3 regions of the Blautia sp. HCP3S3_C12 genome follow, and region 2 is predicted to be linked to each of the others. Evidence: predicted binding sites of a transcription regulator. Region 2 holds the regulator's gene; each other region holds the start of a gene.
The links. The regulator Rex, encoded in region 2, represses fermentation and respiration genes when NADH is low (regulators of the CRP and FNR family bind a similar motif). The targets are predictions, from matches to a motif close to ATTGTTAANTANTTAACAAT.
Positions count from the first base shown of each region.

Region 1: a site for Rex is predicted at 1,231-1,250, ahead of ACTNDS_RS12325 (4Fe-4S dicluster domain-containing protein). Genes of this name have one in related genera too.
Region 3: a site for Rex is predicted at 6,260-6,279, ahead of gap (type I glyceraldehyde-3-phosphate dehydrogenase). Genes of this name have one in related genera too.

Region 1 covers NZ_JBQHWC010000016.1:22,673-31,029, forward strand. Annotated here, with positions in the region: gene ACTNDS_RS12315 (NADH-ubiquinone oxidoreductase-F iron-sulfur binding region domain-containing protein) at 1-514, opposite strand, end outside; gene ACTNDS_RS12320 (complex I 24 kDa subunit family protein) at 511-990, opposite strand; gene ACTNDS_RS12325 (4Fe-4S dicluster domain-containing protein) at 1,293-2,798, shown strand; gene ACTNDS_RS12330 (YoaK family protein) at 2,883-3,569, opposite strand; gene ACTNDS_RS12335 (Fe-S-containing hydro-lyase) at 3,891-4,457, opposite strand; gene ACTNDS_RS12340 (fumarate hydratase) at 4,459-5,301, opposite strand; gene ACTNDS_RS12345 (FAD-dependent oxidoreductase) at 5,422-7,035, opposite strand; gene ACTNDS_RS12350 (2Fe-2S iron-sulfur cluster-binding protein) at 7,051-7,725, opposite strand; gene ACTNDS_RS12355 (FAD/NAD(P)-binding protein) at 8,195-8,357, opposite strand, start outside.
Region 2 covers NZ_JBQHWC010000006.1:97,012-105,368, reverse strand. Annotated here, with positions in the region: gene ACTNDS_RS07595 (LCP family protein) at 48-1,583, shown strand; gene ACTNDS_RS07590 (hypothetical protein) at 1,589-1,744, opposite strand; gene ACTNDS_RS07585 (S8 family peptidase) at 1,950-2,843, shown strand; gene ACTNDS_RS07580 (NADP-dependent isocitrate dehydrogenase) at 2,919-4,127, shown strand; gene abc-f (ribosomal protection-like ABC-F family protein) at 4,166-6,076, opposite strand; gene ACTNDS_RS07570 (redox-sensing transcriptional repressor Rex) at 6,348-6,995, shown strand; gene ACTNDS_RS07565 (NAD(P)H-hydrate dehydratase) at 7,125-8,357, shown strand, end outside.
Region 3 covers NZ_JBQHWC010000001.1:370,892-379,248, reverse strand. Annotated here, with positions in the region: gene ACTNDS_RS01950 (hypothetical protein) at 91-321, opposite strand; gene ACTNDS_RS01945 (helix-turn-helix domain-containing protein) at 426-659, shown strand; gene ACTNDS_RS01940 (GNAT family N-acetyltransferase) at 699-1,229, opposite strand; gene rlmD (23S rRNA (uracil(1939)-C(5))-methyltransferase RlmD) at 1,270-2,472, opposite strand; gene tpiA (triose-phosphate isomerase) at 3,105-3,854, opposite strand; gene ACTNDS_RS01925 (phosphoglycerate kinase) at 3,888-5,081, opposite strand; gene gap (type I glyceraldehyde-3-phosphate dehydrogenase) at 5,191-6,210, opposite strand; gene ACTNDS_RS01915 (histidinol-phosphatase HisJ family protein) at 6,435-7,253, shown strand; gene ACTNDS_RS01910 (cation-translocating P-type ATPase) at 7,255-8,357, opposite strand, start outside.

The DNA of each region.
Region 1 (8,357 bases), on a different contig from region 2:
GTACTTTTGCAAGGGCCTGATAGCCGCCCACTGCGATATATTCATCAATGGATTCTGCATCGATCTTACCACAGTTTTCCAGAACGATACGTGTCTGCTGATTCAGGAACGGAATGTCATCCGGATGTGGACAGACAGTGTCATGATCCTTATAGAACAGTCTCTCTACCGGTTTTCCTTCCAGAATAGTTTTCTCTACAATTTCTTTACAGTCTTCCGGCTGTACATGTACATACTGATAATCGTACGGTTCGATTCTCATCAGAGGTCCAAGTTCGCATAAGCCCTGGCATCCTGTTTTGACTACGCCTACATGAGGCACGTCTTTCTGCATCTCAACGGTTACACCGTCAATTCTTTCACAGAGTGTTGCCATCTCATCATAAATCTTCTGGGCACCGGATGCGATACATCCTGTCCCTGAACAGACAAGAACGCGACAGGTGTAGGATTTGATCTGTTCATTTACCTCTGCCTGTTTGTTTAACAGGTCGTCCCTGCTCTTAATACTCATACGCACTCACCTCTCAATTCGTTCAAAAGTTCAACTGCTTTCTCAGGTGTCATTTTAGGATGTACTTCATCATTTACAGTCAGTGTCGGTGCAAGTCCGCATGCACCAAGACAAGATACGGTCTCTACTGTAAAAAGCATATCATCTGTGGTATGTTTCTTATGACTTAATCCCAGTTCTTTCATTAACGCCTCTTTTACAGGCATGGATTTTCTTACATGGCAGGCTGTACCATCACAGACTTTAATGACATATTTTCCTTTCGGCTCAAAGGAAAAGTTCTCATAGAATGTGGCTACGCTGTAGGCTTTCGCCTCTTTTACTCCGATTTCTTTTGCCACATAAGTGAGCAGTTCACCCGGCAGATAGCGGTATTCAGCCTGAATATCCTGCATGATCGGGATCAGTGATGCCGCTTTTCGTCCGTAGTGTTCGATAATCTCATCCGTTTTTTTGTAATAAGACTGGTCTAACATTCGGTTCCCTCCTTAAAATTAGTTTTTTACCTCTCCGCATTTTTGCTTTAGTCACTTTTTACATATGTGCTGTCTGTATTATACATTATACATGCATTTTTCACAACACCATATTTGCATTTTTCTGAATTTATTTGATGTTTTTCACATATAATTCATTTTTGCATTGAATTACATGTAAAAAATGCGCAATTCCTTTAACAAGTGTGTTAAATAAAAAACATGACATTTTCTTCCTTTTTTGATATATTTTTATCGTTAAAAGAGCGCGGAAATAAATTTATAGGAGATAACAAAAGAATATGAGAACTCTTGATACCCCAGTAAAACAGATTCGCCGAAAGATCTTCACCGAAGTGGCAAAACTTGGTTTTGAATCTACTGATGATACTCTGATCCATGATATTGAATCTATCCCGTATAATATCGTACAGGAACGGGCCCAGTACCGTGAGAGTATCTACCGTGAACGTGCAGTTGCCAGTGAGCGTGTAAGACTGGCCATGGGTCTTTCTCTTCGTCCAGAGAATAAAGCAGTTCATCTGACTGATGGAGTGGAAGCTTCCAATATTGATGAGAAATATTATGAACCGCCGCTTATGCAGGTTATCCCATCTGCCTGTTCTGCCTGTCCTCCTAATATGTATGAGGTAAGCAATATGTGCAGAGGATGTGTGGCTCATCCATGTATGCAGGCTTGTCCAAAGGGTGCAATCTCTATGGTAAACGGCAAATCTCATATTGATCAGACAAAATGCGTGAAATGCGGAAAATGCAAATCTGTCTGTCCATATGATGCTATTTCTCATAAAGAACGTCCGTGTGAACGAGCTTGTGGTGTAAAGGCAATTGGAAGTGATGAACTTGGCCGTGCACAGATTGATAATAAGAAATGTGTTTCCTGCGGTATGTGCATGGTAAGCTGTCCGTTTGGAGCTATTTCTGACAAGTCCCAGATTTTCCAGCTGGCTCATGCACTTCGTGAAGGAACTGAGATCATTGCAGAGATCGCACCTGCCTATATCAGCCAGTTTGGAGATGCGGTAACTCCGGGCAAATTCCATGCAGCACTGTCAGCACTTGGATTTACCAAAGTATATGAGGTTGCACTTGGTGCTGATATCGGTGCCATCAGCGAAGCTCATCATTATGCAAAGGAGGTTGCTACAGGTAATCTTCCATTTCTTCTCACTTCCTGCTGTCCTTCCTGGTCCATGCTTGCAAAGAAGCAGTTCCCGACCATGATCGATAATATCTCCCAGGAGCTGACTCCTATGGTCGCTACTGCAAGAAGTATTAAGAAAGAACATCCGAATGCACATGTTGTATTTATCGGACCATGTGCAGCCAAGAAACTGGAAGCTATGCGTAATTCTGTACGAAGTGATGTTGATTTTGTCATCACTTTTGAGGAATTATGGGGACTGTTTGATGCGAAAGGAATTGATCCGGCTGCTATGGAACCGTCATCCAGTCTGCATGATGCTACTGCTGCAGGCCGTGGATATGCAGTTGCAGGCGGTGTTGCTGGTGCAATCGAAGCATGCTTAAAGGAATATTATCCGGATATACCGGTACATATCGAACATGCGGAGAGTCTGGCAGAATGTAAGAAGATGCTGACTCTGGCAAAGGTTGGTAAGTTAAACGGATGTATGATAGAAGGTATGGCATGTCCTGGTGGATGTATGGGAGGTGCCGGAACCAATGCACCGTATGCAAAAGCTGCCAAAGCATTGAAAGGTTATCTGGCTTCTTCTACAGAGAAACTTCCGTCCAAAGAACTGGAAGAGATTGAATTAAACTAATATGAAACATAAGAAAGCTGTCCGTAAACTGATATTTTTTACGGGCAGCTTTCTTATTTATCATTTTATTTTTTGTAATATTAATCAGGAATGATGTGGCTCTTTATGTCCATGTTCCTCATGAAAATGTTTATACTTTTCTACGAACATCAACAGAAAACTGATTGTAAGGAATCCACAGGAAACCCAGATCATCCGGATTCCGAAGTGAATGGATAAGTTTCCGCCAATACCTGCACCTACTGCAAACATGAAGATGATTCCAAAGTAGTACATTGCCTGTTCCAGTTGTTTTGGCTTTTTCTCACGGAAATATCCGGATAAAGCTGCAGTACCGCTGCGCAGGTTTCCGATACACATGGTGCTTGCATAGGAATAGCCGTTTACCTTGCGGAAAGACTGTACCTGCATTGCACAGGCAAAGGATGCCATGGCATTTGCCAGCATATTGTATTCTGTTGGTATAAATCCTACTGAAAACAGGATCAGGATCTCTGCCAGCAGGATGCTCTGCCTCCAGTGCAGTTTTCTTGCATATTTGAAATTCGCCTGAACTTTTTCTGCTACCCATACACCAAATGCAAAAAAGACGATTGGAAAGAAATAACTCAGTCCTGCCATCAGCTCTCCTGCCATGAAATGCTGGCTCATAAGAACGACGTTTCCTGTCTGTGCATTACAGAATACTTCGTTTCTTGCATTATAGGTGTAGGCATCCTGAAACCCTCCCGACAGTGCCAGGAATGCACTGTTTAAAAAGGCTTCTGACATTTGTATCTCGTGTTGATTATGATCTTTCATGATTTTCCCCGTTTAAGTTTATTTGCTGTTATCATCTGTATAGATAGCTGCATTTATTCTTTTACCGTTTATTTATGTTATACGTTTATAGGTCAAATGTAAAAGATATAATTCATATTATCGCTTATATGATTTTTATATATTGGATACAATATATATAATCCAATATTCACCGGAACAGATAAAACACAGATGCTCTCTGATCCGGTTTATTTTCGTTATATAAAGGAACTTCCATACACTGTATATCGCTACAGCATATGGAAGTTATTTTTTTATGTATCTGCAGAATTATTTATCTCCGTGTTCTTTGAGATATTCTGCTTTTCCTTCTTCATAAAGGTTGTTGCCTTCACAGTCGATGATGACTACAAGCGGCATATCCTCTACATATAATTTACGAAGTGCTTCTGCTCCCAGATCTTCGTATGCGATCAGTTCTGCTTTCTTGATACATTTTGCAAGGAGTGCACCTGCACCGCCGATCGCTCCGAAGTATACACCGTCATATTTCTTCATGGCTTCTACTACTTCCGGAAGGCGGGCACCTTTTCCGATCATTCCTCTTGCTCCGACAGACATCATTGTCGGTGCATAGGCATCCATACGTCCGCTGGTTGTAGGGCCTGCAGAACCGATGACTGCGCCTGGTTTGGCCGGAGTCGGTCCTACATAATAGATAGTTGCATCTGTAGGGTCAAACGGGATTTTCTCACCTTTTGCAAGAGCTTCGCACATTCTCTTATGACCTGCATCACGGGATGTATAAATAGTACCTGTTAATAATACCTGATCACCTGCATGGAGAGTTCTTGCCAGCTCTCTGGTAAGTGGAAGTGTAATTTTCTTTCTTTCCATCTTAGATCACCTCCGATTTATGACGGGTTACATGACAGTTGATATTGACTGCACATGGCATACCTGCAATATGAGTCGGCATTGTTTCGATATTCAGGCCGATGGCGGTTGTCTTTCCGCCAAATCCCTGCGGTCCGATTCCAAGTTTGTTTACTTTCTCAAGCATTTCTTTCTCAAGGTCTGCATAGAATGGATCCGGGTTCTGAGTATCCAGCGGTCTCATCAGTGCTTTCTTTGCAAGAAGTGCACATTTGTCAAATGTTCCGCCGATACCGACACCGACTACCATTGGAGGACATGGGTTGGGGCCTGCTGTCTCTACTACTTCAAGGATGAAATCCTTGATTCCCTGTAATCCTGCGGATGGTTTGAACATACGGATCTGGCTCATGTTCTCGCTTCCGAAGCCTTTCGGGCCTACTGTGATCTTAACTTTGTCGCCAGGAACGATCTCTGTATAGATCATAGCCGGTGTGTTGTCGCCTGTGTTTCCACGGCGTACCGGATCTTTTACTACAGATTTTCTTAAATATCCTTTGTCATATCCGCGGCGTACGCCTTCATTGATCGCATCGGTGAGATCTCCGCCAACAAAATGTACATCCTGTCCGATTTCAAGGAATACGCATGCCATTCCTGTATCCTGGCAGATCGGCACATTCTCGTTATCTGCAATGTCAAAATTCTCGATAATGTTGTTAAGGATTCCCTTGGCGATCTCTCCGTCTTCGCATGCACGGCATGTTTTGATCGCACATTTTACGTCTTCCGGAAGATGTTCATTTGCTTCGATACAGAGTTTTTCGATGACATCTGTAAGTCTGCTTACTTCTACTTCACGCATTCTGGTAAGCTCCCTTCTTTATTTATGGATATGCCGCCATCCGGCAGCACGTCCCTTTTTCATTATATCAAAGCCTCCCGGTACCGACAATTCCCTATCATCGATACCGGAATATTTCTGTCAGCGCTGTTCGTGACGGGCGTATTTTGGAAGCAGTAATGGAGATACTTTATCAGTATGTACATCTGCTTTCTCCAGTTCGTCTGCATACTTGTAGATATGATCGAGGTTCATTTCGCCAAGTTCTACATTTTTGCATTTTGCAGCGGCTTTTTTACCGGCATTTCTTCCGAATACGATAACGTCCAGAAGAGAGTTACCCATCAGTCGGTTTCTTCCGTGGATTCCGCCTGCTGCTTCTCCTGCAACTAAGAGGTTCGGGATTTCTTTTGTGAATCCGTCTCCGTCAATCTCAAGACCACCGTTCTGGTAGTGAAGTGTCGGATAAATAACGATCGGAACTTTTCTCATGTCAATGCCGTAGTTCATGTACATACGGAACATAGCCGGGATTCTCTTTTCGATGGTTCCTTCGCCGCCGAGGATCTCGATCATCGGAGTATCAAGCCATACACCTTTGAGTCCGCCAGGAACTTCTACACCGCGGCCTTCTTCGCATTCACGGATAACACCGGAAGCATTTACGTCACGGGTTTCAAGCGGGTGGATGTAAGCTTCACCGTTTGCATTGACAAGCTGTGCGCCAACGGAACGAACTTTCTCTGTTACCAGAGCGCCCATGATCTGAGACGGATAGATTGCTCCTGTTGGATGATACTGGATAGAATCCTGATAAAGAAGGGAAGCACCGGCTCTGTATCCAAGTACAAGTCCGTCTGCAGTTGCGCCGTAATGGTTGGATGTCGGGAATCCCTGATAATGCATTCTTCCTGCACCGCCTGTTGCAATTACAACAGTTTTTGCTCTTGCAACGGAATAGTCTCCTGTTTCCATGTTGAGAAGAACTGCACCTGCAACCTGTCCTTTTTCATCTTTGAGAAGTTCAACGGCTGAAGTAAATTCAACGACCGGAATACCAAGGTTCAGAACTTCGTCTCTGATGGTACGCATGATCTCTGATCCGGAATAGTCTTTTGCAGCATGCATTCTTTTTCTGGAAGTACCGCCGCCGTGTGTTGTGACCATGGTTCCGTCTTCTGCTTTATCAAATTCAACGCCAAGGTCGTTGAGCCATTTGATGGCATCCGGAGCTTCCATTACCAGTCTCTTTACCAGTTCCGGTTTTGCTGCGAAGTGTCCGCCGCCGAAACAGTCCAGATAGTGCTGTACAGGAGAATCGTTCTCTTTGTCTGCTGCCTGGATACCGCCCTCTGCCATCATGGTGTTGGCATCACCGATACGAAGCTTTGTAACGATCATAACGTCCGCACCTGCGTTGTGAGCTTCAATGGCACAGGAAGAACCAGCTCCGCCGCCGCCGATGACAAGTACGTCTACATCGTAATCAATTTTTGTAAGGTCAATTTTTTCGTTGATCAGACGGCTGGTTGAATGGAGCATCTCTGCCAGTTCCAGAGGAGCTTTCTGTCCTTTGTTTGGTCCTACTTTGATCTCTGCAAATGCGTCTGGATTATAATCCGGATGGAATTTCTGAAGAAGAGCGTCTTTTTCATCTGCTGTCAGACGTCTTGGCTCTGTTGCCATACGCTCTGCTCTTGTAGCCTCTACCTTTTTGATGGATTCCATCATATTTTCTGGATATGGTGCATACATATTCTTACGCCCTCCTTATTTCTCAATGTCTCTGTTGTTATAAAGTTCCTGCATCTCTGTAATAGGTTTCTGCATGATCTGCTCGATCAGATCATCAAATTTACCTTCGTGGATTTCTTCCACACGGTTTTCCAGATGTTCGCTCTTAGGTGCAATATATTTACCAGTGAGACGTCTTGCCAGAAGACCTACCATCGGGTGAGAAATGCCGGCCGGGCATCTTACGGAACAGCATCCGCAGCTTACGCAGTCAAAAGATTCTTCTGCGCATTTTTCCAGTTCACCTCTCTGCGCATATGCAATGTACTGCATTACATTTAAGTCCTGAGTACATGCTTTTGTACAGGCATTACATCCGATACAGCTGTAGATTTCCGGATAAAGCTCCATCATTACCTGCTGGTTCGGCTGAAGTTCTTCTATATTATAGGTTCTCTTGTCTGTAGGGAAGAATGGGATGCTTGCTACATACATTCCTTCTTCTACCTTTGTCTGACAGGCAAGACAGGTTTTCAGTTCGTTCTGACCTTTGATTCTGTAGATGGTTGCACAGGCTCCGCAGAATCCGTGTCTGCATCCGCAGCCTCTCTTCAATGTATAACCGGCATATTCCATGGCAGTCATAATTGTAAGCTCTGCAGGTACACTGTATTTCTTACCGAAAAAATATACGTTTACCTTATTTTCCATGTTGAAGGTCCTTTCTTTATTGTTCATTGTCTGTATGCTTTTTTTATCTGAGATTGGAAGGGGACGCCAGGGGAATTGGGTCTCGCCCACGGCCCCGTCGTAACGCGCTGCCGAACTAATCGCCAACTACGACTAAGCCGCTCGGGAGAGCCCTCGCGCCTAAGTCTGCGTAGGCGCTGGATTTCGTCATCGCTAAAACCACTCCTTAAAAGGGCACTTAGGTCGAGACCCAATTCCCCTGGCTGTGCGCTGGCCAAATGATGATTCTGTAGCGCAATCAGGCTTTACCGCCATTAACGACAGTACCATATTTCATATGTAGAGTGGAAAATCAGGAGGGGACTCACCGCCCTCGCCCCAGCCAGCTTTTACAAAAAAATCACCCAAGCTCCATTACTGTCTCGTAAATCCATTACAGTAAAACCAGCGTCTCGCCCTACCGTCTTGAAATGCGTCCCTTATCAACCAATCAATATTCTGCAGGCAGTTCGTCGATTTCGTCGCAGCGGAATACGGGGCCGTCTTTGCAGACGTATTTGGATCCGATATTGCAGCGGCCGCATTTACCTACGCCACATTTCATACGAAGCTCCAGAGTTGTATAAACCTGTTCTCTGGAGAAGCCCAGTTCT
Region 2 (8,357 bases):
GGCTGCCTGTAAAGACAGGCAGCTTTCAGTCGTAGAGAGGATATAAGATGAAGGTTAAATCAAAAAAACAGGATCGGATTCCCGGAATTGTCATTTCCCTGATCTTATTTGTTATTGAGTGCGCTTTTTTGGTGCTGCTCCTTTATACGAAGCTTATTTCCATGAAATATATCGGCATAATAGCTGCCGGGCTTCTTTTGCTTCTGGTGATCGTATATTTTCTGGTGAGAAAAATACGAAAGACGGTGCCTTTTTGTATCGGTGTAGTGCTGGCTCTTTTGATTACAGTAGTGTTGGGTCTGGCCAGTCTGTATATATACAAGACAGTATCTACGCTGGATAGTATTACCGGAGTAAATCAGGAGTATACAGAGATCAATGTGTATGTAAAGCAGGATGATAAAGCCCAGAAACTGGCCGATGCATCCGGTTATACCTTTGGTATTCTGGGAGAGCTGGACCGTACCAACACAGATGCAGCTCTGAAGCAGGTGTATAATGAACTGGGAACTGATGTACAGACCAGCGAATATGCAGGCCTGGGAGAACTGGCAGATGCTTTGAACAATGGAATCTGCGGTGCCATTCTGCTGAATAAGGCTTACCTGGATGTGATCGCAGAAATGGATCAGTATGGATCTTTTCCATCCCAGATCAGAGAAATCGCTTCCCTGAAGGTTGCTACAGTGGTTGAGAGAAATACACCTGCAGCCCAGCAGACATCCTCTGCTGATCAGGAACAGACCTCTTCAGATACTTCTGCAAAGGATGATGCGGTTACAGATGAGGTATATACTATTTTTGTCAGCGGTATTGATACCAGAGGCGGAATGACTGCCTCCAGTCGCAGTGATGTGAATATTATCCTTACCCTTAATGCTACTACAAAGCAGATTCTTATGATTTCCACACCCAGAGATTATTTTGTGCCCTTGTCTATTTCCAACGGTGTGCCGGATAAGCTGACCCATGCAGGCATCTATGGTGTAAATGTATGTATGGATACCTTGGATATGCTTTATGATATCGATATCAATTACTATTTCAGATTGAATTTTGCAGGATTTGAGCAGATTATTGATGCCCTTGGCGGAGTTAACGTTAATTCTGATTATGATTTTGATTCTGGTAATACTACGGGCTATCACTTTAATAAAGGTGAAAACCACCTGAACGGTGAACAGGCTCTTGTCTTTGCCAGAGAACGTTATGCTTTTAAAGAGGGAGACCGTCAGCGAGGACGCAATCAGATGGCTGTGATCCAGGGTGTAGTCGATAAGGCAACCCAGCCTGCGTTCCTGAAAAATTACCTTTCTGTTCTGGACAGTCTGGATGGTGCTTTTGAGACCAATGTTCCTTATGATGTGATGGCCTCTCTGGTCCGCAAACAGTTGGATGAGGGTGGAAGCTGGCAGGTATTGTCTTATAGCGTAGATGGTACAGGGGATACCCAGAAGCCTTATTCCATGAGCTCTAAGGCATATGTTATGATTCCGGATCAGAACACAGTGGATAAGGCTAAGGTGCTGATGAAGAAGGTACGGGAAGGCTTCCGGTTATCTGAGGCAGATGTGGCCAGATAGGATGACTACCGCAGCGGGTGCTTTTTCTTCCATTCACGGATGAATTCCAGCTGTTCCTGGTCGGAGATTTCCTGGGAAGCAGCGTCGTTTCCGGCTGCTACACAGCAGAGCAGGATAAAGAGTTGAAACAGCAGAAAGATAAGTATCAACAGTAAGATCATAGAATATTCCTCCCCTTGGATGACATGTTTGACGGATTGTTGTGAGATACATCACTTTTTAAGTATTGGCCTATCATCCGGGATTTATACATTTTATGAAAAATCGGCAGAAATATGTGTTCAAAGCACATATGAAGTTTCATTTAAAAATCCTCCGAATAAAGTAGAGTAAGCGACATCTTCTGCTTTTTCGGAGGATTTTTATATGGAAAATTTTGACATAGATCAATTAGGTGATACAGGCTATACCGGAAAAAATGTCTGCGTGTGTGTGCTGGATACCGGCATTTATCCTCATATAGATTTCAGAGACCGGATTATCGGGTTTCAGGATTTTGTGGGAAAGCATATGTTACCTTATGATGACAATTCCCATGGAACCCATGTAAGCGGCATTATCGGCGGCGACGGGAGCGCTTCAGGAGGAAGAATCAGGGGAATCGCCCCGGAGTGCAATCTGGTTGCCCTGAAGATACTTGACAGATATGGAAATGGAAAAAAGAGGGATGTACTGCGGGCCTTTGACTGGATTCTGAAAAATAAAGATGCTTACGGGATTCAGGTAGTAAATATTTCCATAGGGACAACCTGCAGGGAAAAACAGGATCACAGACAGCTGATCGAAGGGGTGGAAAGACTGTGGGATGCAGGGCTGGTAGTAGTGGCTGCAGCAGGAAATCAGGGTCCCCGTTCAGGAAGTGTTACGGCTCCGGGCAGCAGCCGTAAGATTATCACTGTGGGGTCAAGCGACCTGCTTACAGGCAGAACGGCTATTTCCGGGCGGGGACCTACTTCAGAGTGCATCTGTAAGCCGGATCTGGTAGCTCCGGGTAATCGCGTTCTGTCCTGTGCTCCGGGAACGGATTTTGCCTATGGGGTAAAAAGCGGGACCTCTATGTCCACACCCTTAGTCAGCGGCGCTGCAGCCCTTCTTCTGCAAAAATATCCTACCCTTACCAATGTGGAAATCAAAAGATGCCTGAAGGAATCGGCCAGAGACCTGGGTCTGCCTCGGAATCTGCAGGGCTCAGGAGAACTGGATATGAAACAGGCATTGACGAACGAATCTATTTCCGTTAAAATGATACGTAAAATGTAATGCTTCAGTGTAGTAGCGCTGAACAGTTACTGTAAAATGCTAAAGGGATAAACCCGTACAAAGAGGAGGATCTTTATGAAAAAAATTCAGATGCAGACACCGCTTGTGGAGATGGACGGAGACGAGATGACCCGAATCCTCTGGAAGATGATCAAGGATGAGCTTCTTCTTCCTTTTGTTGATCTGAACACAGAGTACTATGATCTTGGCCTGGAATACAGAAATGAAACAGATGATCAGGTAACTGTAGATGCAGCAGAAGCTACAAAGAAATATGGCGTTGCTGTAAAATGTGCGACCATCACTCCCAATAAAGCCAGAATGGAAGAGTACACACTGAAAAAAATGTACAAAAGTCCTAACGGTACCATCCGTGCCATTCTGGACGGAACCGTGTTCCGTGCCCCTATTGTAGTGAAAGGGATTGAGCCATGCGTAAAAAACTGGAAGAAACCCATTACCATTGCCCGTCACGCTTATGGAGATGTATATAAGAATACAGAAATGTATATTGACGGACCGGGAGATGCCTATCTGCTGTTTAAGGGTGAGAACGGTGAGGAGAAAAAGGAACTGATCCATCATTATGAGGATGCAGGTGTCCTTCAGGGAATGCATAACCTGGATGCATCCATCACAAGCTTTGCAAAGTGCTGCTTTAATTATGCACTGGATACAAAGCAGAGCCTGTGGTTTGGAGGCAAGGATACGATCTCCAAGATTTATGACGGACGCTTCAAGGAGATTTTTGCAGAGGTTTATGAGCAGGAGTTCAAAGAGAAATTTGAGGCTGCCGGAATTGAATATTTCTACAGCCTGATTGATGATATCGTTGCCCGTGTTATGAAGGCAGAAGGGGGATTTATCTGGGCCTGCAAGAACTATGACGGAGATGTTATGAGTGATATGGTTTCCTCTGCTTTTGGTTCTCTGGCAATGATGACTTCTGTGCTGGTATCTCCGGACGGATATTATGAATATGAGGCTGCACACGGAACTGTACAGAGACATTATTATCGTCACCTGAAAGGGGAAGAGACTTCCACCAATTCCGTTGCTACTATTTTTGCATGGACAGGTGCTCTCAGAAAGAGAGGAGAGCTGGACGGCAATCAAGAACTGATGGAATTTGCAGATAAGCTGGAAAAAGCTACTCTGGGAACCATCGAGGATGGCAGAATGACCAAGGATCTGGCTCTGATCACAACCTTAAAGGATGTAGAAGTATTAAACAGTGAGCAGTTTATTAAAGCAATCCGTGAAAAGCTTACATCCCTGATGTAAGAGGTAATCTGATAAAAATAAAAAGGGAAGGGCCTGCATTATGCAAGCTCTTCCCATTTTTCATATAAGCCCTCCAGTTCTTCTGTGATGGCTGTCTTTTCTTTGCTTAATCTGGCGCATTCTGCCACATTGGTGCATATCTCCGGGAGAACCATGGTTTCATCGATTTCCTTATCTCTGGTTTCCAGTTCTTCAATCCGGGCTTCCACCTTCTTTAATTCATTTTCACGCTTTCTCTGCCGCGCCTGCTCTTCCTTCTGCTGCTGCCAGGAAAGCTTATTGTCTGAGGCTTGTTTGACCTCTGTTTCAGCCTGGGCTGCTGCCGGAGCATATTTTTCTGTAAGCTCTTCCCGCTTTTCCAGATAATAATCATAGTCACCAATGTAGTTTACAATGGCCTGATTGGTCAGATCCAGAATCCTGGTGGCTGTCTGATTGATAAAATATCGGTCATGGGAGACATAGAGTACAGTACCGGTATAGCTGTTTAAAGCCTCCTCCAGGATTTCCTTGGAGGCAATGTCCAGATGGTTGGTAGGCTCATCCAGGATCAGGAAGTTGGCCTCTGACAGCATAAGCTTTGCCAGGGATACACGGCCTCTCTCGCCACCGGAGAGGGCGGAGATCAGCTTAAATACGTCATCCCCTGTGAAGAGAAAGGCTGCCAGCATATTTCGGATTTCTGTCTCTGTAAGCGTTGGATAAGTGTCTGAAATTTCCTGGAAAATAGTTTTTTCCATGTGGAGTACATGGTGCTCCTGATCATAATATCCAATCTGTACCTTGGAGCCGAGAGCAAAGCGTCCGCTGTCAGCGTCTACCAGACCGTTAAGGATTTTCAGAATGGTAGTTTTGCCGGTACCGTTATTGCCGATGAGAGCCACCCGTTCCCCACGTTTAATGTCAAAGGAAATATTAGAAAACAAAGTCTGTCCGGGAAAAGCTTTGGATAAATCCTCCACAGTGAGTACATCATTTCCGCTGATGTATCTGGGCTCCAGGGAAATCCGCATCTGATTCTGAATCTCCAGAGGCTTTTCGATCCGCTGCACCTTATCCAGCATTTTTTCACGGCTTTCGGCACGTTTGATAGATTTCTCACGGTTAAAAGATCTCAGCTTGGCAATGACCGCCTCCTGGTGCTTAATATCCCGCTGTTGATTTAAGTAAGCTTTATACTGGGCATCCCTGAGCTGGGCTTTTTTCAGAGCGTAGGCAGAGTAATTGCCGCTGTACATTCGCATATTGCCGGCTTCAATCTCTACTACCTTAGTGACAACCTTATCCAGGAAATAACGGTCATGGGAGACAATAAAAACAGCTCCCGGATAATTCAGCAGATAGGTTTCCAGCCAGGAAATGCTTTCCATATCCAGGTGGTTGGTGGGCTCATCCAGCAGAAGAATGTCAGGATTGGAGAGCAGAAGCTTTCCCAGGGCAACCCGGGTTTTCTGACCGCCGGAAAGAGTTTCAATCTGTTTTTCGAAGTCCTCCTCTGTAAAGCCAAGCCCCTTTAATACACCCATGATCTCACTTTTATATGCATAACCATTCTCAAGCTCAAACTGATGGCTCAGTCTGGTATAGGTGTTCATCAGGCTGTCCAGGGCTTCCCCGGCAGCAGTTTTCATTTCATGCTCCATGGAGCGGAGACGGTTTTCCATATCAATGATGTGCTGCTTAGTAGAGATCAGCTCCTCATAGATGGTGTGGTGTCCATGGATATCCTGGTACTGGGCCAGGTAACCGATGGTTTTATCTTTGGCAAGAATAACATTTCCGGAATCCGGGGACAGTTCGTGGATGATAATACGCAGCAGGGTGGTTTTGCCTGCACCGTTGTTGCCGATCAGGGCTGCCTTTTCCCTGTCCTCTATATGGAAGCTGGCATCCTGAAGGATTACCTTCTCGCCAAAGGATTTGCAGATATTCTGACATGATAGGATCATACAAATTCCTCCGAAATTTATATTATTGCAGCAGCCTGCGAATATCCGCTTTGACTGCTGAAATGTACGCATACAGAATTTATTATAACTGAACCGGACTGTTTTTGAAAGAAAAAAAGTATTTTAATTTATGATTTGGATGAAATTTTGCACATTCTATCAGATAGTCTAAATTTAATGATAAAAATTTGTAAATAAAGTACAAATTTAATTTGACAATAAAATAACATTTGGTTATAATTGACCTAGGATATATAAGGAGGGAATATTTGTGGAACCTAAGGAAATTTCAAAAGCGGTGATCAAACGTTTGCCTCGATATTACCGTTATCTGGGAGAACTGATGGAGGAGAATGTAGAACGGATCTCGTCCAACGATCTCAGCAAGAAAATGCACGTGACTGCTTCACAGATCCGTCAGGACCTGAATAATTTCGGTGGATTCGGACAGCAGGGGTATGGATATAATGTACGTTATTTATATACTGAAATCGGTAAGATTCTGGGACTTGACACAGTGCACCCGATGATTATCCTGGGTGCCGGTAATCTGGGACAGGCTTTGGCAAATTATGTAGATTTTGAGAAGCGCGGTTTTCGGCTGGTTGGTATTTTTGATGTAAACCCTGTGCTGGAGGGCATTGCAGTAAGGGGAATTGAGATACAGATGCTTAGTGACCTTCCCCTTTTTCTCAAAGAGAATAATGTGGAGATTGCGATTCTGACCTTACCTAAGGCAAAGGCCAAGGAAATGGCGAAGATTCTCATAGAAAACGGGATCAAGGCAATCTGGAACTTTGCACATATTGATCTGGATGCACCGGAGGATGTTATGGTAGAAAATGTACATCTGTCAGAGAGCCTGATGACCCTTTCCTATAATCTGAGTGAATATCGTAAGGAACATGAGAACCAGTAATAATAGTACATATGTAGTTGCCGGCAGCAGAGGGGACGGTGACGATTTGAATGGCTGTGGTCGTTAGATCATAGCTTTTCTTTTTGAAAAAATAGGTGTATACTGTTTCCAATGACAGGAGGTGGCTGAATGAAACCTGTGGTAACAGCCGGTGAAATGAAAGGGCTGGACCGGAACACAATAGAATCTGCCGGGGTTCCGGGTATGGTACTTATGGAAAGAGCTGCACTGAAAACAGTGGAGGCTATGGAAAAATATCTGGGTAACAAGGATCGTGTACTGGTGGTGTGCGGAAATGGCAATAATGGCGGTGACGGGATGGCCATTGCCAGACTTCTCCATCTAAAGGGGATCAAAGTCGGGATTTATCTGGCCGGTCAGGAGGAGAAGCTGACAGACCAGGCCAGGCAGCAGCTGCAGATTGCCAAATATTATCAGGTACCTTTGGAGCATAACCTGCAGCCGGATGAATATACTATTATAGTAGATGCCCTTTTGGGGGTTGGTCTGTCCAGACCTGTAGAGGGCAGATATGCAGAAATCATCCACATGCTGAACCAGTCCGGGGCTTTCCGGGTGGCTGTGGATATTCCTTCCGGCATCAACGGAGATACAGGACGGGAAATGGGAATCGGATTTCGGGCAGATCTTACAGTAACCTTTGCTTTTTGTAAAAGGGGGCTGTGCTTTTATCCGGGAAGAATGTATGCAGGAGAGCTGATCGTTGCAGATATAGGGATTTATGCAAATCCGGACAGAGATCCCTCTATGGCTTATCTGGAGAAAGAGGATCTGTCAATGCTGCCCTCCAGAATTCCCTGGGGAAACAAGGGAACTTTCGGAAAAGTGCTTCTGATAGCCGGCTCCCGCGGAATGTGCGGGGCTTCCTGCCTGAGCAGTGCTGCGGCACTCAGAGCTTCGGCAGGTATGGTGAAGGTTCAGACTGTGGAGGAGAACAGGATTCCTCTTCAGTCACAGCTTCCGGAGGTTATGGTTACCTGTGAGTTTAATGAGAAAAGCAATCAGGAAATACTGGACTGGTGCGATGTGCTTGTGATCGGACCTGGACTGGGGATGTCAGGAGAGAGCAGAGAAAGGGTACAGTGGTTCCTGTCTCATGCTGCCTGGTGTGGTAAGCCTGTGATCCTGGATGCAGATGGCCTGAATCTGCTGGCAGTACATGGAGAATGGAAGAAATATCTGGGAGAACAGGTAATTCTCACTCCCCATCTGGGAGAAATGAGCCGCCTGACCGGGAAAAGCATCGGTGAGATCCGGGAAAACCTGGCAGAGACTGCTTCCCTGTATGCAGAAGAGACTCATACAGTATGTGTCCTGAAGGATGCCTGTACAGTAGTGGCC
Region 3 (8,357 bases), on a different contig from region 2:
TTAATGGATATTCTCAATCCGCTTTGATTAAGTAAAGCTGTTTTTTATAGTAGGGCAGAATCCGTCATTTGTCAAGTTCGTCTGCGTTTTTCAGCAATTTATCTGTGCCTCCAATTCCCGGAGTTTTTTCTCCTGCCACCTGATATACATTCCTCCCCCCACAAGCAGTCCTGTCAGGCATAGCACAACCCCCACTGCCAGACCAATATATTGCATCTTCCCTTTCTTTTGAGCCGGTGCACCAGTGATCAGGCACCGAAGCATGCATCCGTCAAAAAGCGCAGTAATTCCTGCTGTCATTACACATTTCCATTTGTTCATGAATGCCTCTCCTTCCCATAGTGTCTTTATAAAGACACTATTCTTTCTCTTATTTTACCGTGATAATAAGACTATATCAAGAACAAAACGGACGGTTTATACAAATGATAAGCTATGACAGATTTTGGGAAACGCTAAAAAAGCGGGGGCTGACCCAGTATGACCTGTATACCACCTACGGTATACATCGTTCACTTCTGGACAGGCTCCGCCATAATCAGAATATCGAAATCCTTACTCTGGATCATCTGTGTGCTATTCTCGATTGTAATTTCAGTGACATCGTAGAGCACCTTCCAGATGATGATGAAAAAAATAAAACCTATTACACTCTCTGATGGATTTCTTTTTTATATTTTTATTTCATTAAAAGTTTGTTATTCAAAAGAACATTTTGTACTTTGCAAACCATCTGCATCGTTCTTTTCATCTGTTTTTGTTTTCTGAAATGCCATCCATCCGTTTTTTCCCTGCATTTCAAAGGTTCCGCAATAACTGAACCCACATTTTTTCAAAAGTCTCTGCATAGGATAATTATCCTTATAAGTATCTATCCTCACATTCGGAAACTGTTGGTATGCCCAGTTCAGGCAAAAGGCTGCTGCCCCCTTTGCAATTCCTGTGGAAGCAATTCTGTGAACCACTGCATAAGGACTTTCATTCAGCCATTTCCCCTCAATGTTGCTATAGCATTCCTCGTTCTCAACTGCATAATAAAAAACGCAGGCCAGCTGGTCTCCTTCCATGCATAAATAGGTTTTATCCAGCGTTCTTTCTACCAGTTCCCGAGGTGGGTAGGATTCTCCCCACTGATCTCCATTATTATGAGTTCTCATAAATTCTCTGGCATTATTATAAACATCCAATACTTTTTTCAAATCTACTGAAGTTGCTTTTTGTATTCTCATCTTTTCTATCTATAGCAATCCTCGTAAATAATGCATTATTTTAGAGGATTGCTATAGTACTTGTCCTTTCTGTAAATTGCTTTGTAAGAAGGCAAACGACTTCACAATGTTCTGTGAAGCTGAACATGTCTACCGGCTGTATTTTCCGAGTCACATATCCATGCTTTGTGAGAAATTCCAGATCCCTGGCCAAAGTATCAGGTCCGCAGGAAATATAAACGATCCTGGAAGGTCCCAGTTTTACCATAGATGTCAGGAACTTTTCCGTGCTGCCGGTACGGGGCGGATCCATAAATACCACATCTGCCCTTTCCCCCTCTGACACCATTCCTTCCATAAATTCTCCTGCATCTCCCTGATAGAATCTGGCGTTTGTAATTTTGTTTTCCCTGGCATTTACGATTGCATCCCGAACAGCATTTTTATTCAGCTCTATGCCAATCACTTCCCTGGCTTTTCCTGCTGCCACCAGACCAATAGTTCCAATTCCGCAATAAGCATCGATGACCCGTTCTTTCCTGCCCAGACCAGCATATTCAATAGCTGTTTTATAGAGTAGTTCTGTCTGCACAGGATTTACCTGATAAAAGGATTGGGGTGAAATGCGGAAAGTACAGCCGCAAAGTCTGTCTCTGATAAAACCTTTTCCATAGAGCACGATATCACGTTCCCCCAGAACCATACTGGTTTTTTTATCATTTACATTCAGAACTACTGTAGATATCTGTGGGAACTTCTTACGCAGAGCCTTTACAAAATTATTCTTGGATGGAAAAATCGGAGAGGCCACAACCAGAACCACCATAATTTCATCTGTTGAAAACCCTCTCCTGACCAGTACATGGCGAAGCAACCCATATCCTGTATCCTCATCGTAGGTTTTGATTCTGAAAGATTTCAACATATCTCTGATCGCCCGGATAATTTCCTGGCTGGTTTTATCTTCAATCATGCACTCCTCAACAGGAACCACTCTGTGTGTTCCTGCCTCATAGGTTCCGCAGATGATGTTTCCTTTTTTATCTCTGTCAAATACAGCATGTACTTTATTTCTGTAATAAAAGGGGTTCTCCATTCCAATAATCGGTTTCACATTGCCATATTTCTTCAAAAGCTTATTCATATTTTTCTGTTTGATTTTGATCTGCTCTGTATAGGGGACTCCCTGAAACTGACAGCCGCCGCATTTTTTCCATACCTTACATTTCTCAGGTAACTGTGGTTTTTCTCTCTTTTCTTCCATTTATAACAACCTTTCCTATTTGCAATAAGGCGGACCCAAGCGGATATTCGCCTATAATCTCTGCATCATTATAGCAAGTCCTTCAAATATTCGCAATCCACATTCTCGCTATTTTCCAGATGTTTTCCAGGCATCAAAGTCGAATATTGTATATTTTTGTCGAAATGTTTTTGGAAGAATTATGTTGTAATCCGTAGACCAATGTAGAAAAATATGTTATACTTTGTACATACCAAAGAGAAATATCGTTACTGTTCACTCCGTTCTCAGTAACGTTGCCAAAATTCATTTCAAATTGCCTACGGCAATGGAATTTTGGCTTGTATGTCTCGGGATTTTGGCATATTCATGCCAAAACACCTCGCGGGATAATAGCATGTGAACAGCAACGAAATATCAACAGCGCAAAGGATAAACAGTTCAAATTACAAATGACAGCAACTCACCAGTACAAAGGATAAAATTTTCAGAAATCTGAATATTACAGAACTGCAGATACACTTTCCAAAATACTAATGATAAAACTTAAGGCTTCCGGCATAATAACCGGAAGCCTTTTTCTGTCATTTTTTATCTCAAAAATGTATCAGTATATTATTTCTCGTTTGGACACATTAGCTAAATCTAGCTATTTATTTATAATTTACGATCTGACCGAATTCTTCTTTCAGAGAAGCACCACCAACAAGACCGCCATCAATGTCTGCCTGAGCAAACAGATCTGCTGCTGTCTTGGAGTTTACAGAACCGCCGTACTGGATACGGATAGCTGCTGCTGTAGCATCATCATAGATCTCAGCGATGCATTTACGGATTTCACCGCAAACTTCCTGAGCCTGCTCAGTTGTAGCTGTTTTGCCTGTTCCGATTGCCCAGATTGGCTCATAAGCGATAACTGCTGTCTTAGCCTGATCTGCTGTAACACCCTGGAATCCAACTTTAACCTGCTGACGGATGAAGTCCATTGTCACGCCCTGCTCTCTCTGAGTAAGAGTTTCGCCGCAGCACATGATAGGTGTGATTCCGTGTTCAAAAGCTTTGAGGATTTTCTTGTTAACATCTTCGTTTGTTTCTCCGAAGTATTCTCTTCTTTCGGAATGTCCGAGAACAACATATTTTACACCAGCATCTACCAACATGTTCGGAGAGATTTCTCCTGTATATGCACCTTTCTCTTCAAAGTACATATTCTCAGCACCAACCTGGATGTTTGTTCCTTTAGCAGCTTCTACAACCGGGATAATATCGATTGCAGGTACGCAGAATACTACATCAACTTCTTCGTTAGCTACTAATGGTTTTAATGTTTCTACTAATTTAACTGCCTCGCTTGGTGTCATGTTCATTTTCCAGTTACCAGCGATAATTTTCTTTCTTGCCATGATAATTTATCTCCTTAATTAAACGTTCAATGTTTATTTATCATTTGCTGCTGCAACACCAGGAAGTTCTTTTCCTTCCAGGAATTCAAGAGATGCACCGCCACCTGTGGAGATGTGTGTCATCTTATCGCCATAGCCAAGGATATTAACGGCTGCTGCAGAATCACCACCACCGATGATAGTTGTAGCATCTGTATCAGCAAGTGCTTTGGCAACAGCTTCTGTACCATGAGCAAAATTCGGCATTTCGAAGCAACCCATCGGTCCGTTCCATACAACTGTCTTAGCATCTTTTACAGCATCAGCAAAAAGCTTCTCTGTTTCCGGTCCGATATCCATTCCTTCCCATCCGTCCGGAATCTCGCCACGTTTTACAACCTGAATATTGCAGTCATTGGAGAAGCTGTCACCAATTCTGTTATCTACAGGAAGAAGAAGTTTTACGCCTTTTTCTTCTGCTTTCTTCATCATGTCTAATGCATACTGAAGATAGTCATCCTCACAGAGAGACAAACCGATATGTCCGCCCATAGCTTTGGAGAATGTATAAGACATACCACCACCAATAATAAGAGTATCTACTTTATCAAGAAGGTTATTGATTACAGAGATCTTGCTGGAAACCTTAGCTCCACCAAGGATAGCAACGAATGGTCTCTCAGGATTGTTTACTGCGTTTCCAAGGAAATCGATTTCTTTCTGCATTAAGTAACCAACAACTGCTGTATCAACATATTTAGTTACACCAACGTTAGAGCAGTGTGCTCTGTGTGCTGTACCAAATGCATCATTTACAAATACATCACAAAGAGAAGCGAGTTCTTTGCTGAATTCGTCTCCGTTCTTTGTTTCTTCTGCACGGTAACGTGTATTCTCAAGCAAGATAACGTCTCCGTCTTTCATTTCAGCTACTGCTGCTTTTGCGTTTGGTCCTACTACTTCCGGGTCTGCTGCAAATTTAACTTCCTGTCCTAATAATTCGGAAAGACGTTTAGCAACCGGTGCAAGAGATAATTCCGGTTTTGGTTCTCCCTTCGGTTTTCCAAGGTGAGAGCAAAGAATGATCTTTCCACCGTCAGCGATCAGTTTCTTGATTGTAGGAAGAGCTGCAACCAGACGGTTCTCATCTGTAATCTTACCATCCTGAAGTGGAACATTGAAGTCACATCTTACAAGAACTTTTTTACCTTTTACGTTGATATCATCAACAGATTTTTTATTCAGCATTTGTGGTGCCTCCTTAATAATATTCTTTAACTGTTACAACGCGAAAAAGGTCCGGTCCTAATCAGACCGGACCCTTCGTTGGAGTCTATTCCTTTACACTTACTGAAAATTAAGCGTTCAGTAATTTACCAAAATGTTTGATTGTACGAACCATCTGGCTTGTATAAGAGTTCTCATTGTCATACCAGGAAACTACCTGTACTTCTGTTGTGCCATTCTCAAGTGGAAGAACCATTGTCTGAGTAGCATCGAACAGAGAACCAAATCTCATACCAACGATATCGCTGGATACGATTTCATCTTCGTTGTATCCGAAGGATTCGTTAGAAGCTGCTTTCATAGCTGCGTTGATCTGTTCTTTTGTTACATTACCTTCAACAACTGCTGTTAAGATTGTTGTAGAACCTGTTGGGGTAGGAACACGCTGAGCAGATCCGATTAATTTGCCGTTCAGTTCTGGGATAACAAGACCGATAGCTTTAGCAGCACCTGTGCTGTTAGGAACGATATTAACTGCAGCTGCACGAGATCTTCTTAAGTCACCTTTTCTCTGTGGTCCATCAAGTGTCATCTGATCGCCTGTGTAAGCGTGGATTGTGCACATGATACCAGATTTGATTGCAGCAAGGTCATTTAATGCTTTAGCCATTGGAGCTAAGCAGTTTGTTGTACAAGAAGCTGCGGAAATGATGTGGTCTTCTTTTGTAAGAGTTTCATGGTTTACATTGTAAACGATTGTCTTAAGGTCGTTTCCAGCCGGAGCGGAAATGATAACATGTTTAGCACCTGCATCGATATGAGCCTGAGCTTTGTCTTTGGATGTGTAGAATCCTGTACACTCAAGAACTACGTCTACGCCGATTTCTCCCCATGGAAGTTCAGCAGCGTTAGCCTTTGCATAAATTTTGATTTCTTTTCCGTCAACTGTGATGGAATCTTCTCCAGCCTGAACTGTGTCTGCAAGAGCATATCTTCCCTGTGTTGAGTCATATTTTAATAAGTGAGCAAGCATTTTAGGAGATGTTAAGTCGTTGATTGCTACGATTTCAAATCCTTCTGCTCCAAACATCTGACGGAATGCAAGACGTCCAATACGTCCAAAACCATTGATTGCAACTTTTACTGCCATGATAAAATTCCTCCTATGAATTAAGTGGTTAATCATAATAATTCTTTTGTTTGTTAAAGAATCATCAACCTATATTGTATTGTACATAATTCCAAACAAAAATTCAAGGGGATTTTATAAAAAACAATTAAAAATAAGTAAAAATTCCCATAACCTATGTTATACTGAATAATATTTTAATATACTATGGTAGATTTTCTCTACTGTTTAACAGGAGGTACAGCATGAAAAAAGGTATATTATGGGACTGTCATATGCATTCTTCTTTTTCTGCAGATTCTGACACTCCAATGGAAAACATGGTTCTGAAAGCCCTTTCTCTTGGGCTGAAGGGTGTCACTTTTACGGAACATCTGGATCCCGATTATCCTTCCACCCCGGAATCTCTTGATTTTTCTCTGGATCTATTTTCCTATAGGAAAGAGCTGCTCCGGCTGCAGGAAATCTATAAGGATAAAATACAGCTTCGTTTCGGCATTGAGCTTGGGCTCCAGCCCCAGCTTGAAAAATATTTCCGCAAGCTGACAAAGGATACGCCCTTTGACTTTGTGATCGGATCCTCCCATGTAGTCCATGGGTATGACCCTTATTATCCTGATTTTTTTGAAGGCCGCAAAGAATTCCGATGTTATATGGAATATTTTGAATCTATCCTGGAGAATCTGTCTGCTTACGATGGTTTTGATGTCTATGGACACCTTGACTATGTTGTCAGATACGGTCCTAATAAAAACCATGAATATTCCTATGGGCGATACAAGGATATCCTGGATGAAATCCTGAAGAAGCTTGTCTCCATGAATAAAGGAATTGAACTGAATGCCGGCGGATACCATTATGGTCTGGGAGAGCCAAATCCCTGCATCGACGTCATTCGCCGATACAGAGAGCTAGGCGGTGAAATCATCACTGTTGGTGCCGATGCCCACACCCCGGATAAAATCGCCTGGGAATTTGTCAAAGCCGCAAACGTATTAAACGACTGCGGATTCCGTTATTATACAATTTTCAAAAACCGTAGTCCTGAATTTCTTCCTCTGTAATTTATTTTTGTACTCTGTCAAGGAATCTGGCAAAAAAGCCTTTTTCTGCATCTTCCTTATCCAGAGACTTTGCATAAATTTTTCTGATCCATTCAGTGAGCGCATCAATGACGATAGGAGAAAATGTCATCAGCAGAAATACAAGAATGATCATTCCAAATTCCAAGGATCCAAGGGTCAGAAGATTCTGCAGGATGACTGCACTTCCGAAAAATATAAACTGCATTCCATATATAATCGTCTTTCTATAGGTATTCAGCGGAGAATATACCGTACGCAGAGCAGACATATAATTCCATCCGGTTACCAGCACACATGCTGTATTAAGCATTACAGTTGAATGATAAACATTCTGGCAGACCAGCATAATGGTAAATACACACCCTGTAATCGTAACTGCAGCAGGAAATGCATTCATAAATACATGTCTCAGGAAGGTATGATCAATCTTATTGTAATTATTCTCCTGCGTCAGCAAAAAGGTAGGAATTCCCACTGCACAGGCACTGATCAGCGACATCTGTATAGGTTCAAATGGATATGCACTTCCAAAAAAGATAGTAATCAGTGCAAGCATTACAGAGAACATTGTCTTGATCAGAAACATGGACGCTGCACTTCGGATATTATTTACTACCCTGCGTCCCTGATTTACAATATGAGGCATGGCCGCAAAATTGGAATCCAACAGTACCACATTGGCAATATTCTTGGCTGCATCACTTCCTGCTGCCATGGCAATACTGCAGTCTGCTTCCTTCAATGCCAGAACATCATTTACACCATCACCGGTCATGGCAACTGTATGCTTCTGGGATTGTAGTGCCTGTACCATCTGCTTTTTCTGTTGAGGAGTAACACGTCCAAAGACACTGTACTCAGCCACAGCCTTCTGCATTTCCTCCGGAGTAGTGATCGTTGTTGCATCAATATAACGATCCCCATTCTTAAGGCCTGCTCTCTTTGCAATTGCAGCTACCGTAACCGGATCATCACCGGAGATCACTTTCAGATCCACACCCTGGCTGTCAAAAAAGGCAAGAGTATCCGGCGCTTCCTGTCTGATCACATCTGTAATAAGAATGAAAGCTATAGGCTGCAGTC